Regions from separate parts of the Ensifer canadensis genome, predicted to be linked through region 2. Evidence: riboswitches for the same ligand, from Rfam matches in the RefSeq annotation. Region 2 holds a riboswitch; the other holds the start of a gene.
What was found. A riboswitch is a leader RNA that binds a small molecule or an ion and turns the genes downstream of it on or off. The one in region 2 is predicted to bind cobalamin.
Positions count from the first base shown of each region.

Region 1: linked by a shared signal. The riboswitch ahead of nrdH (glutaredoxin-like protein NrdH) and the one ahead of J3R84_RS11855 (CbtB domain-containing protein) in region 2 are both predicted to bind cobalamin.

Region 1 is NZ_CP083371.1:467,845-475,029, forward strand. It holds gene J3R84_RS21790 (multidrug effflux MFS transporter) at 1-475, shown strand, start outside; gene nrdF (class 1b ribonucleoside-diphosphate reductase subunit beta) at 579-1,568, opposite strand; gene nrdE (class 1b ribonucleoside-diphosphate reductase subunit alpha) at 1,585-3,738, opposite strand; gene nrdI (class Ib ribonucleoside-diphosphate reductase assembly flavoprotein NrdI) at 3,708-4,124, opposite strand; gene nrdH (glutaredoxin-like protein NrdH) at 4,142-4,363, opposite strand; cobalamin riboswitch at 4,666-4,891, opposite strand; gene J3R84_RS21815 (acyl-CoA thioesterase) at 5,043-5,843, opposite strand; gene metE (5-methyltetrahydropteroyltriglutamate--homocysteine S-methyltransferase) at 5,840-7,185, opposite strand, start outside.
Region 2 is NZ_CP083370.1:2,435,036-2,442,220, forward strand. It holds gene J3R84_RS11835 (SDR family NAD(P)-dependent oxidoreductase) at 1-339, shown strand, start outside; gene J3R84_RS11840 (anthrone oxygenase family protein) at 386-865, opposite strand; gene J3R84_RS11845 (NAD(P)H-binding protein) at 862-1,692, opposite strand; gene J3R84_RS11850 (TetR/AcrR family transcriptional regulator) at 1,796-2,488, shown strand; cobalamin riboswitch at 2,487-2,755, shown strand; gene J3R84_RS11855 (CbtB domain-containing protein) at 2,799-2,975, shown strand; gene J3R84_RS11860 (CbtA family protein) at 3,173-3,967, shown strand; gene J3R84_RS11865 ((2Fe-2S)-binding protein) at 4,043-4,906, opposite strand; gene J3R84_RS11870 (glucoamylase family protein) at 4,903-6,213, opposite strand; gene J3R84_RS11875 (DUF1194 domain-containing protein) at 6,374-7,168, shown strand.

The sequences.
Region 1 (7,185 bases), on a different replicon from region 2:
TGGCCTGACGCCGACGCAATACAGCTTCGCCTTCTCGATCAACGCGGTATCGTTCTTCGCGGTCTCGCAGGCGACCGGTTGGCTTGGCGTTCGTTTCGGTCTCGTGCGTGTCATGCAGCTTGCCGTCGCCGGCTTTGCCTTGACCATGGCCAGCATGTTCATTCTCATGAGCCTCGGCTTCAACCAGTTGCCGGTCATGGCGGCATTCCTGTTCGTCGGCTACGGCGCGCTCGGTCTGGTCATCCCGACCTCCGCGGTGCTGGCGCTCGAGGATCACGGCGAGATTGCCGGTACGGCATCGGCGCTGATGGGGACGCTGCATTTTGTCACGGCGGCTGTCGCCATGATCGTTGCTGCCGTCTTCTTCAACGGAACGGCGCTTCCGATGGCCGCGGGCATTGCGATTTGCGCGGTCAGCGCGTTCCTGCTGACACAGGCAACCATCGGCCGCAGCCGTGTCGTGCCGGCGGAGTAACACCACCTCGCTTCGCGCAGTTGAAACAGGACGGCCGGTGAAGACCTTCTCGTCTTCACCGGCCGCTTTGCTATTGGCTCAGCAACGGAGTGCGGCGCGCTTGTCAGAAATCCCAGTCTTCGTCTTCGGTCGCAACCGCCTTGCCGATGACATAGGAGGAGCCTGACCCCGAAAAGAAGTCGTGGTTCTCGTCGGCATTCGGCGACAGCGCCGACAGGATTGCCGGATTGACCTTGCAGGCATCGGCCGGGAACAGCGCCTCATATCCGAGGTTCATCAGCGCCTTGTTGGCGTTGTAGTGCAGGAACTTCTTCACGTCCTCGGTCAGGCCGACGCTGTCGTAAAGCGATTCGGTATATTTCGCCTCGTTGTCGTAGAGTTCGAGCAGCAGGTCGAAGGCGAAATCCTTCATCTCCTGCCGACGCTCGTTACTCAGCCGCTCCAGGCCCTTCTGGAACTTGTAGCCGATGTAGTAGCCGTGCACCGCTTCGTCGCGGATGATGAGGCGGATCATGTCGGCGGTGTTGGTCAGCTTGGCGCGGCTCGACCAATACATCGGCAGATAGAAGCCGGAGTAGAACAGGAAGCTCTCGAGGAAGACGCTGGCGATCTTGCGCTTCAGCGGATCCGTGGTGCGATACTGCTCGAGAATGAGCGCCGACTTCTTCTGGAGATGTTCGTTCTCCTCCGACCAGCGATAGGCGTCATCGACATCAGGTGTCGAGCAAAGCGTCGAAAAGATCGAGGAATAGGAACGGGCATGCACCGCTTCCATGAAGGAGATGTTGGAATAAACCGCTTCCTCATGGGGCGTGATCGAATCCGCCATCAGTGTCGGTGCGCCGATGCTCGTCTGGATCGTGTCGAGCAGGGTCAGGCCCGTGAACACACGGATCGTCAGCTGCTGCTCTTCCGGCCGCAACGCCGCCCAGGAGGGAATGTCGTTGGAAAGCGGCACCTTTTCCGGCAGCCAGAAATTGCCGGTGAGCCGGTTCCAGACCTCAAGGTCCTTGTCGTCCTCGATACGGTTCCAGTTGATGGCGCGCACGGCTTGCGAGCCCTTGGGCGCCTTGGTCTTCAGTTGGATGTTCATCTTGTTCCCCGGAGTATCAAAGCGCGCAGGAAACGCAGCCCTGCACTTCCGTGCCGGACAGCGCCATCTGACGAAGGCGGATGTAGTAGATCGTCTTGATGCCCTTCTTCCAGGCATGGATCTGCGCGCGGTTGATGTCGCGGGTCGTTGCCGTGTCCTTGAAGAACAAGGTCAGCGAAAGCCCCTGGTCGACATGCTGGGTCGCAGCCGCATAGGTGTCGATGATCTTCTCCGGACCGATCTCATAGGCATCCTGGTAGTAGTCGAGATTGTCGTTGGTCATGAAGGCCGCGGGATAATAGACGCGGCCGATCTTGCCTTCCTTGCGGATCTCGATCTTCGAGACGATCGGGTGGATCGAGGAGGTCGAATGGTTGATATAGGAGATTGAGCCGGTCGGCGGCACCGCCTGCAGGTTCTGGTTGTAGAGGCCGGATGTCATCACCGCCTGCTTGAGTTCCAGCCAGTCTTCCTGCGTCGGGATATCGATGCCTGCGGTTTCGAACAGTTCGCGCACCCGCTCGGTCGCCGGCTTCCATTCCTGTTCGGTGTACTTGTCGAAATAGTCGCCCGAGGCGTATTTCGAGTTCTCGAAGCCCTTGAAGCTCGACCCGCGTTCGACGGCGATGCGGTTGGAGGCGCGGATGGCGTGGTAGGTCACCGTGTAGAAGTAGATGTTGGTGAAATCGACGCCTTCGTCCGAACCGTAATAGACCCGTTCGCGGGCGAGATAGCCGTGCAGGTTCATCTGGCCGAGGCCGATCGCATGGCTGTCGTCATTGCCCTTCTCGACGGAGGGAACCGAGGCGATATGGCTCATGTCGGAGACCGCGGTCAGCGCCCGGATCGATGTCTCGATCGTCTTGCCGAAATCGGACGAATCCATCGCGGCGGCGATATTCAGCGAGCCGAGATTGCAGGAGATGTCCTTGCCCAGGTGCTTGTAGGACAGGTCGTCATTGTACTCGCTGGCTTCGCTGACCTGGAGGATTTCTGAGCAGAGGTTGCTCATGGTGATGCGGCCGGCGATCGGGTTGGCGCGGTTCACCGTGTCTTCGAACATGATGTAGGGATAGCCCGACTCGAACTGGATTTCGGCCAGCACCTGGAAGAACTCGCGCGCCTTGATCTTCTTCTTGCGGATCCGGCTGTCGGCGACCATTTCCCGATATTTTTCCGTGACCGAGATGTCGGTGAAGGCAACGCCGTAGACGCGCTCCACGTCATAGGGCGAGAACAGGTACATGTCCTCGTTGTTCTTGGCGAGTTCGAAGGTGATGTCGGGAACGACGACGCCCAGCGACAGCGTCTTGATACGGATCTTCTCGTCGGCGTTCTCCCGCTTGGTGTCGAGGAAACGCATGATGTCGGGGTGGTGGGCGTTGAGATAGACGGCGCCGGCACCCTGGCGGGCGCCAAGCTGGTTGGCGTAGGAGAACGAATCCTCCAGCAGCTTCATCACGGGAATGATGCCGGACGACTGGTTTTCGATCTGCTTGATCGGGGCGCCGGCCTCGCGGATGTTGGTAAGCGACAGCGCCACGCCGCCGCCGCGCTTCGACAATTGTAGCGCCGAATTAATGCCGCGCGCGATCGATTCCATGTTGTCCTCGACCCTCAGCAGAAAGCAGGAGACGAGCTCGCCGCGCTGCTTTTTGCCGGCGTTGAGGAAGGTCGGGGTCGCCGGTTGGAAGCGACCGGAGATGATCTCGTCGACCATGTCGCGCGCCAGCGCCTCGTCGCCGCGCGCCAGCGTCAGCGCCACCATGCAGACCCGGTCCTCGTAGCGCTCGAGGTAGCGCTTCCCGTCGAAGGTCTTCAGCGTGTAGCTGGTGTAATATTTGAAGGCGCCGAGAAAGGTCGGGAAACGGAACTTCTTGTCATAGGCGTGATCGAACAGGTCGCGCACGAAGTTGAACGAATACTGGTCGAGAACCTCCTGCTCGTAGTAGCCCTCGGTGACGAGGTAATCGAGTTTTTCGCGCAGGTTATGGAAGAACACGGTGTTCTGGTTGACGTGCTGCAGGAAGTACTGCTTTGCCGCCAACCGGTCCTTGTCGAGCTGGATCCGGCCGTCCTCGTCATAGAGGTTCAGCATGGCGTTCAGCGCGTGGTAATCGAGCGCCGATTCCGTCGCCTTCAAGGGGCGTTCGAGTGTTGAGACGTCCAAAATCGTTCCATCCCGTTTTTGACATTGGCGACGTCCTCATCGGTTCCCAACAGTTCGAACCGGTAGAGATAGGGCACCTGGCACTTGGCCGAGATCACGTCGCCGGCGATCCCGTAGGTCGCGCCGAAATTGCTGTTGCCCGCGGCAATCACGCCGCGGATGTGGGAGCGGTTGTCCGCATCGTTGAGAAAGCGGATCACCTGTTTGGGCACGGCGCCCCGGCCGTCGTCGCCGCAATAGGTCGGGACGACGAGCACATAGGGTTCGTGCACGTCGAGCGGCGCGTCGGCCGCGCTGACGGGAATGCGTCTGGCGCGCAGGCCGAGCTTGCCGACGAAGCGATGGGTGTTTTCCGAGCGGGTGGAAAAATAGACGATCAGCCCCATCGCGCCGTACCTCGGCTTCAGGACAGTGCGCTGATCTTGTCGGGGCGGAAGCCTGCCCAGTGCTCCGGACCGGCGATGACGACGGGAACCTGCATGTAGCCAAGGCCCTTGACCGTCTCGAACGCGTCCTGGTCGACCGAAATGTCGATCACCTCGTAATTGACGCCCTGGCGGTCGAGCGCGCGATAGGTTGCGGTGCACTGGACGCAGGCGGGCTTGCTGTAGACGGTGACGTTCATTTCTTCCTCGTTTGGTCGGCTGGATCTGGGCATGAAAAGGCATGCGGATACGCACAAGCGATCCGGCGAAATGCAGGACTGGCAGGATGACCGCTTGCTCGGGTCGAGAAGACCCGGGCGCGGTTGTTCGTCAGATTCGCGGCTTCCCGCGCCTCTTCATTGGCGAATGATAGGAATTCGATGACGCGGACATGACTTCACCCCGAAGTTGAAGACGGCGCTTCCGGGGAGACGTCGAGACGATCAGGCAGGTTTCATCCTGCCCCATGCACACCTCTGACCTCTCCGGACACCCCGCCCGTGGACGTTTATCGATCGAGGCAGGTCTCCTGGCTCACGGGTCGGTGCTTCTGTCCGGACCTTCCCGAAGCATCATGCTTCAGTGGCCGAATGCTGGACAGTTGCTCGCCGTTTACAGTTGCGGGGGCAGCCACGGCTTAGCCAAGCGAAATCGCTACGACGGCACCGTATTCCCATCTTCGCTCCCAATCCTTGCGAATCGGGAGAACCTCGAACACTAGATATAGTATATGTCGGGAAAATTGCGTCAATAGGTTCCATGTCGAAGCCACCTGGGAGGCGGACAATATTTTTTCGGGTGTGGATAGCGGGGAGTAAACGACAAGTGTCGGCGAAGCCTGTGGATGGAGAGCCGTCATTGACAGCTCTGCTGAAATCCTCAAGCCGCGAAGGCGGGAACAGGACGATTGTCCCCGTCGACTGCCACCATGATGAAGGCGCCATGGGCAGTCAGGGTCTGTTTCGCTCCCGTCAAATCCTCTGACCACAATTCGACATCGACCGTCGTCGAGCTCCGTCCGGTGCGCACAATCCTGGCGACAAGCTCGATGATCGAGCCAACGGTGATCCGGTGCTTGAAATCGATGCGCTGGCAGGAGGCGAGCACTGTCGTCTTGCGGCTCGCCCGTGTCGCCGCGCCGAAGGCGGCCTTGGTCATCTGCGCCAGCGCGTCGCCGCCAAACATGGCGCCGAAGCTGTTGGCCTGATCCGGATAGACGATATCGACCATGCGCACGGCATCGTCTTTTGGCGCTCCGATCGCATCGGTGTCGAGAGAAGGCAACGACCAGCCGGCGCCCTTGCCCTCCGGCATCGCGACCATGGTGAACTGGCCGCGGGCGCACAGATCGCGGGTGCCGGCCGTCAGATCTTCCGCGATCATATCGACTTCGACGACCATCGAACGCCGCCCGACCCGGATCGGGCGGCCGCTGCAGCTGACGATATGGCCGATGTGGGCGGGGCCGCGGAAGTCGACGCGATCGCAGGAGGCGGTGACGAAGGGAACGCGGCCGTGGCGCGTGGCGACGATGAAGGCGGTCCGGTCCATGAGTGCGAGGCCCGCACGGCCGAAGAGCGTGCCGTGGTGATTGGTGTCGCCGGGAAAGACGATGTCGATCAAGGTGGCGGGCGCCGGGGTTTCCCCCGGCGCCTTCTCGATATTGCTATCGTCCGTCATGCGTTTGTGGCCTCTTGCCGGCCGGCAGTGAAGGATTGGCGCAGCGTTTGCGCCGCCGCGACCATGTTGACGAGCGCCGGGCGAACTTCCTCCCACCGCCTTGTTTTCAGCCCACAATCCGGATTGACCCAGATCTGCGCCGGCGTCAGACCGTCGGTCGCCTGTTCGATCAGATGCACCATCTCGTTGACAGTGGGTACCCGCGGCGAGTGGATGTCGTAGACGCCGGGGCCGATCTCGTTCGGATAGGCCTGATCGATAAAGGCGCCGAGCAGCTCCATCTTCGAGCGCGAGGTTTCGATGGAGATGACATCGGCATCCATTGCCGCAATCGCCGCCATGATGTCGTTGAACTCCGAGTAGCACATGTGGGTGTGGATCTGGGTTTCGTCACCGACGCCGGAGGCGCTGATGCGGAAGCACTCGACCGCCCAGTCGAGATAGGCCTTTCGATCGGCCTGTCTCAGTGGCAGTCCCTCGCGCAGCGCCGGTTCGTCGATCTGGATCACGGCGATACCGGCCGTTTCCAGGTCGGTGACTTCGTCGCGCAGCGCCAGTGCGATCTGCCGGCATACGATCGACCGGGGCAGGTCGTCGCGCACGAACGACCATTGCAGCATCGTCACCGGGCCGGTGAGCATGCCCTTCATCGGCTTGTCCGTCAGCGACTGCGCATAGGTTGCCCAATCGACCGTCATCGGGTTCGGGCGCGAGACATCGCCGAAGATGATCGGCGGGCGTACGTAGCGCGAGCCGTAGCTCTGCACCCAACCGCTCTGAGTGAACCCATAGCCGGAGAGCTGCTCGCCGAAATACTGCACCATGTCGTTGCGCTCGAATTCGCCGTGCACCAGCACCTCGATGCCGATTTCCTCCTGCCAGCGCACGGCCTTCTCCGTCTCCTGGCGCAGGTAGGCGAGGTAGTCGACATAGCTGAGCTCGCCCTTGGCATGCAGCGATCGTGCCTGGCGCACCTCTGACGTCTGCGGGAAGGAGCCGATCGTCGTCGTCGGGAAGAGCGGCAGTGCCAGCCTGTCTTCCTGCCGCCGCCGGCGCGTTGCAAAACTCGATTGACGGCGGCTGTCTGCTGCCGTCAGGTTCTTCAAGCGTCCGGCAACGAGTGGATCGTGGACCTTGAGCGAGGTCAGCCGTGCCTCGACCGCAGCAATCGATTTTGCAAAGACCTGCTCGGGATTGGCCAGGCCCGGCTCGAATGCGCGGGCAAGCAGGCTGAGTTCGTCCAGCTTCTGCAGGGCGAAGGCAAGCCAGGAGACGAGCTCCGGATCGAGCGCTCGTTCGAGATCGAGGTCGATTGGCACATGCAGCAGCGAGCACGATGGTG
Region 2 (7,185 bases):
CTCGGCTACGGCACCACCTGCGGCGCCATCGAGACCTTCTCGCGCATTCTCGCCGGCGAACTCGGCAGCCATGGCATCCGCGTCATCTGCCTGCGGCCGGATGCCATTCCCGAGGCACTGCCAGCTTCGCATGCGCGCGCCGTCTTTCAAGGGTTTGCCGACCGGTTCGATACCACTGTGGAGGAGATGCTCGACGGTCGGGCAAAGTCCGGCACATTGCTCGGCCGTTTCCCGAGGCTCGACGAGGTCGCCGACTATGCCGCCTTCGTCGCCTCGGACCGGGCGGGCGCCATGACCGGCGCGATCGCCAACCTCACCTGCGGCTCGCTGGTTGATTGAAATGAACGACCGGCGGACCTTCACAGGGTCGCGTCGGTCGTTCTCTTCAGCTGCGCGCAAAACCCAGAATGAACAGCGCCAGAGCGCCGATCGAGGAAATCGTGCGCACATGGTTCCACCAGACCCAGTCGGTCAGGTAGTGCTGCTGCCAGATTTCGGTGGCAGCCTGCCCAGACGTGGCAGCCGCCAGCGCATCGTTCATCGGCACGTTGAAGATAATGGTGACGATCAGCACGCCGGCGACGTAGGCGATGCCGCCGGCCGCCAGCAGCAGGCTGCCGTTACCGCCCCAGATGAAGGCCGCGACGACCAGCGCGAGCCCCAGAAGCGCCGTGCCCATGAAGGTACTGAGGAACAGCGGATTCTGGATCACCACGTTGATGGCGTTCATCGCCGCGATCCCCTGCTCCGCCGGCAGCCGCGACAAAGCCTGCATGATGCAGACCGAGAAGATGAAGAACAGCCCGGCCATCAGGCCGGAGCCGATTGCGGCGGCAAACGCCAGAGCGGGGATCAGCGGGATCATGCGGCGATACTCCAGACACCAGTTGCAGCGGTCTCCCGGGCATAGTCGGCGAAGTCGCGCGGTTTGCGCCCAAGCACGCGCTCGACATCGGACGTCACTTGCGAATTGCGCCCGTCGAGCACCGACGTGAAGAGATAGCGGATGAGTTCGACATAGTCATCAGGCAATCCGTCGGCCCGCAACTGCACCGTGAAGTCGGCAACCGGCACGGACTGATAGCCGATCCGGCGGTTGGCAGCCGTCGCGATCTCGGCCACGGCCTGGGCAAAGGTCATCAGCCGCGGGCCTGTCAGCTCATAGACCTTGCCGACATGCCCCTCGTCCAGAAGGGCTGCAACTGCCACGTCGGCGATGTCGTCGGTGCTGATGAAGGGTTCGGTGATCTCATCCGGCGGCAGGAACACCGATCCGCTGCGAACGGAATCGGTCAAAAAATCCTCGCTGAAATTCTCGAAGAACCAGCTTGCCCGGATGATCGTCCAGTCGGCGCCGGAGGCCTGCAGTTCGCGCTCGGCCGCTTCCGCCTCGTCCTCGCCGCGCCCCGACAGAAGCACCAGCCGCTTGATGCCCGAGCGAACGGCAAGCCTCGAGAATTTGCGGATGGTTTCGACGGCGCCCGGCACCGCCAGATCCGGCTGGTAGCTGATATAGATGCGCTCGACATTTTCAAGCACGGGCGCCCAGGTCGCCTCATCCGTCCAGTCGAAGGAAGGCGATGCCGAACGGGCGCCGATGCGCACCGCGATACCCCGCTCCTCAAGGCGGGCCGCCACCCGCCGCCCCGTCTTGCCCGTACCGCCCAGAACCAGTGTGAGTTTGTCAGTCATCGCTTCCTCCTGAGGTTGATTGCAAAACATGAGCATCTCTCACATTTGCAAATGTGATAAATCCTCGTATTTTAGGAGTCAAGTCAAAATGTGAGCATTACTCATGATTCCCGATGCAAGCCCTTCCACAATCCCCGCTGACGACGAGCCGGCGCTGCGCCGCACGCCCAGCCAGAAGCGCAGCCGCGAGCGCGTCGAGCACATCCTTTCCTGCGCCACGGCGATCATCCAGGAGAAGGGCAGCGACGCCATGCGCATGAGCGAAGTCGCTGAAAAGGCTGGAATCTCGATCGGCTCCCTCTACCAGTACTTCCCCGACAAGGCGGCGATCGTGCGCACGCTGGCCGAGCGCTACAATGCGGTCTGCAATGAATGCATCGGGGCCGAGCTTGCCAAGGTGACGTCGATCTCGGAACTGCGTGACGCCTTCTCCATGCTGTTCGACATCTATTACGATATGTTCCTGGCCGAGCCTGTGATGCGCGACATCTGGTCAGCGATGCAGGCCGACAAGGCGCTGCGCGAGATCGACCTTTTGCAAAGCCGTGCCGGCGGCCAGCTTCTGGCCGACGTCTGGGCTCGGTTTGCGCCCGACACGCCGCGCGAAACGATCGACAGCGCCGCCTTTTTGATCATGCATCTCGGCGATTGCACGATGCGGCTTGCGGTCTCCGTCACCAGAGCAGAGGGCGACCAGATCGTCGAAGCCTATAAACGCATGATCCTTCGTGATTTTGTCGCGGATGGACCGGGCGGCGGCGCAAGTCTAATTGACATCTCCGGGGTGCGATCCTAATCATCGTGGATCGATTGGTTCCCGCAACGCGAACGCGTTTCGGGAGTAAACGGGAACGTGACGGATGGACCCATGCTGGGCATTCAAATCACGGCCGACCCCGCGACTGTAGAGCGACGTGAATGCGCCGTTCCGGAGCGATCCGGAAGAAGCCACTGGAGACAAGACCGCGAGAGGGCGGCCCTTGCTCTGGGAAGGCGAGGCAAATCCAGGGTGATCTCACCCGACGTCCTGAGCCAGGAAACCTGCCAGTCGATGCGGGCATAGGGCCCAAACCGGGAAAGATCCCGACGCCATCACGGAGGTTGTCATGGCTACATCTACAGTTTCGAGCATTCCGCTCTCCCTCAGCGATCGTCTGACCGCAGGTATCATCGCGCTCCTCATCGGCGGCTTCCTCGTCTTCGGCGCAGGCCTGGCGAACTCGGCCGTGCTGCACGATACCGCGCACGACACCCGCCACTCCTATGGCTTCCCCTGCCACTAAGCGATGTTCCGGGACGCGACTTGCGTTCCGCATCGACATAGCTGCGGACAAAAACGCTTCCGGCAGACAGCCGGACGCGTTTGCTCGCGTCTGATGCAGATTGAAGATCTGCCGGACGGAGCCGTTCGCATATTTGCCAGTGGGACACGGCGCTGCCTGCCAGATGCATGGCGCGCCGATATCGAGGGATATCGAAAATGATTGTCAGAACGCTTCTGGCCGCGATCGTGGCTGGATTGATTGCCGGTGTCTTCATGACCGGCGCCCAGGAACTGCGCGTCGTACCGCTGATCCTGCACGCGGAAGAATTCGAAGGCGAGGCACCGGCCGCCGGCGAACAACCAGCCGTTCAGCCGGGAACGGCCGATCCGGCCGCAGCAAACCACGACCAGCATTCGTCGCTGAAGGCGGTTTCGCCGATTGGCGCTTTGCTTGACGCCCTGTCGCCGATCACGCCTGCCTACGCCCATGAGGGCGAACACGAGGAAGGCGGCATCATGTTCGGCATGAGCCGCTTTTCCGGCACGCTGATCGCCAATCTGGTGACCGGCTCCGGCTTCGCGCTGCTGCTCGCCGGCGTCAGCCTCGTCATCGGCTACCCGATCACGCTCAGGAACGGCGCGCTCTGGGGCGCCTGCGGCTGGCTTGCCGTGCACATGCTGCCGGCAATCGGTCTGCCGCCGGAACTGCCGGGCTTCCCGGCCGCGGAACTCGGCGACCGCCAGGTCTGGTGGGGTGCAACCGTGCTGTTGTCTGCCGCCGGTCTCTATCTGCTGGTCTTGCGGCAAGAGATCGCCGCCAAGATCATCGGCCTCGTGCTGATCGCGGCACCGCATGTCTATGGCGCGCCGCAACCGTCGGACATCTCCAGCAATGTGCCGGCCGTGCTCGGCGCTGAATTCGCCGTGGCAGCCCTTGCCACCACGCTCGCGTTCTGGATTGTTCTCGGCGTCGTGTCGGGCTTCATCAACGATCGTTTCGCCAAGGCGTAACAGACCGGCCAGATTTCGCCATCAACCCGGAGCCCCTGATATCGCCGATATCAGGGGCTTTGTCGTCGAGATGTCTCAGCGCGCCTGCAATGCCAGCAGATGCGCCTGCAACCGCGCGCGGCGGTCGTCCGGCGCCAGCATCACGCAACTGTCGCAGAAGCTGCCACCTTCCGTTCGATAATAGAGACAGCAGCCGCCGCGCAGGCGATAGGTGCGCGACAGCGCATGATTGCCGCCGATCTCGATCACGATGTCCTCGTAACGGAGCTTGTCGGAAAATAGCGACGTACCCGCGCGCTTGACGATCGCCAGCGCCCTCGCCATCGCGGTCTCCTCGTCGCCGAGGACGCGGCCGATCTCCAGGAACCCACCGGCAAGCGAATCCGCCGCAAGCCGCCATTGCGCGCCCGAGGACAGGCCGGTGCGACGCTTCAACATGACGACGATCGGCGCCAGATGCGCAGCGAAGGTTTCGCCGAAGACGTCCGCAGTCGCCGGGGCATGATCCCCGGCTGCGGGCAAGGCAAGGCTGAAATGAAACCGCTTGGCCGCGACAAGCCGTTCGCCATAGGCCCGCGAAAATTCTTCGAAGCGAAGGCCGCGAACGGCTGCCACGATGCCCCCACCGAGATAGAGGCCGCCAAGCGCGAGCGTGAGCTGGTTGCTGTAAAAGGCAATCAGATGGGCGGCGCGGATCTTGTCGTCCATGCCCTCGGCAAAGCGATCCTGATAGGCAAGGCTGTCTTCAAGCCCGACGCCCTCCTCCACCCAGAACCGCGCCTCGGGAAGAAATACGTCGCCGGCGGCCCCGAGCGAAAAGCCCACTTCGGGGAAAGACGACTGCAGGTGCGCGAGAACGCCAAGGGCGCTCTGGCGCAACGCCGCGTCCGCCTCGTCCTCCGCCGGGCGCTCGTCCTGCCGCTCGTGGCCCAAGCTCATGCCGTCTCCCTGGTCTCAAGCCAGCCGCCGCGAAAATCCGCCCGCTGCAATCCGCGCCGTATGGCCGGAATGCTGCGCGTCAGCTCCCAGACGAAACCGTTTCTGGCATTCTCGATCATCATCACGACAAGCCCCTGGTCAAGCCCGACCACGCGGTCGTCGACCCAACCCTCCGGGCCCACACCGGGCAGGCTCGGATTGAACCCGCCGGGAAACCGGCTCTCGCACAGAATGTCCGGGTAACAGTTCTCGAGCTCGGCGAGTGCCGACTGCGACGCATCGGCAGCGAAAGGCAGACAGGCAACCGGTGCCCAAGGTGCCAGCGTGCCATCGTCAGGACCACCGGGCGCGCCGCGCGCCGCATAGCCGAGCATCCGCTGCCAACGCCCATCGACAAGCCGCTGCCGCCCCGCCGGTCCACCGCAGGCGCTGAGGCCCCACATATCCCCGCCGTAACCGGCGAAATCGCCGGGATTGCGCTCGGCATGGGCTCGCTGCAGCGCGATCGCCCGGCAGGTATTGTCGAAATAATCAGTCGCCTCGTCACGCATCGGCGCATCGCCAATGCCGCGAAGGTCCAACCAGGCTTGCGGAAAGAGATGGACGAACAAAGGCGCGGCCTGCAGATGCGGCGCACCGTCGACCGTGGTCCACGCATAGGCGGCCGTGAATTCGCGGTAGTGCTCCGGGCCGATTGCATGGTGCGGCGCGCCGAGCGCGAGCACGTAGAGCAGCAGTGCCTCGCTGTAGCCCTGCCATCGATACTTAAGAAACCGCCCGGGCGGTCGCCAGCCCATCGTCAGTATCTCGCCACGGCCGAGCGCCCAGCGCCAATCCACCCGGGCATAGAGCTTATCCGCAAGCGCGCGGATTTCCCGCTCCCCCGCACTGTCGCCGGAGAAATAGGCGCCTGCGGTCAAAACGCCGGCAATCAGCAGCGCGGTATCGATGGTGGAAAGCTCGCACTGCCACACCCGCTCGCCGGTCTTCATGTGGAGAAAGTGATAGTAGAAGCCGCGATAACCGGTGGCGAGCGCATCGCTCCCCTGCCGGCTTTGCGCCAGAAACCGCAGGGTCATCAGCACCCGGCCGGCCGCTTCGCCGCGCCCGATCCAGCCGCGCTCGACGCCAACAGGGTAGCAGGAAAGCCCGAAACCGGTGGCAGCGATGCTTGAGGGCGCGTCGGGAAGCGACGTATCGGCGACAAGCCCGGTGCCGGCATCGCTATAGCGCAGGAAATAGTCGAAAGCGGCGGACTGCAGCCTATCGACCTGAAAACGCTCCGTATTCCGTGTCTGTTGAAGCATATCCTCAGCTCATGCAGGCCCGTCGGCACGGTATCGATCGGCAGTAAACCCTGTCGATATCACCTTTTATTGAAGGTCAGCCAACCCCAAACAGTCGCGATAAGCCAATCCTGTGCTACATTTCCTGAGATGACGCGGCTCGCAATGACGGGTTGAAGCGATGTTAACCATGCTGGCGTTGATCCTTTCCCTGACTGGTGGCCCGACCCAATCGACCGCCGCGCACACCGACGTCGATGTCGAACTGGTGCTGGCCGTCGACATGTCCGGCTCGATGGATCTGGACGAAGCCCGCGTCCAGCGCGCCGGCTACGTGCAGGCGCTGCGCCATTCCGACTTCCTCAATGCGGTAACGAGCGGTCGCTATGGCCGGATCGCCCTTGGCTATTTCGAATGGGCCGGCACCGTCAACGAATCCTCCGTCGTTGCCTGGCAGGTGATCTCCAACGCCGCCGAAGCGGACGCCTTTGCCGCGCTGATCGAGGCCCGCCCCGTCGGCACCCGCCGCGGCACCTCGATCTCCAACGCGCTCACTTACGGCACAGCGCTGATCGACTCCAACGCCTTTGCCGGCATGCGCCGCATCATCGACGTGTCTGGCGACGGACCCAACAATATCGGCCCACCGGTCATTCCCGCCCGCGACATCGCCATTGCCCGCGGCATCATCATCAATGGCCTGGCGATCCTGATTAGACCGTCCGTCTCGACCGGGCCGCTCGACCAGTATTATGCCGAGTGCGTCGTCGGCGGCCCGGGCTCCTTCGTGCTGCCGGTGCATGAGCCGGAAGATTTCGCCATCGCCATCCGCCAGAAGCTGATCCTGGAGGTCAGCGGCCTGCCGCCACCGCCGCGTGTGCGCCTCGTCGATGCCTTGCCCGCTCCCGACTGCCTGATCGGCGAGAAGCTCCGGCCAGGCTTCATCGACCGCGTCTATCCCGAACTTGACAAGTAGTCGGCCCACATTGGCAA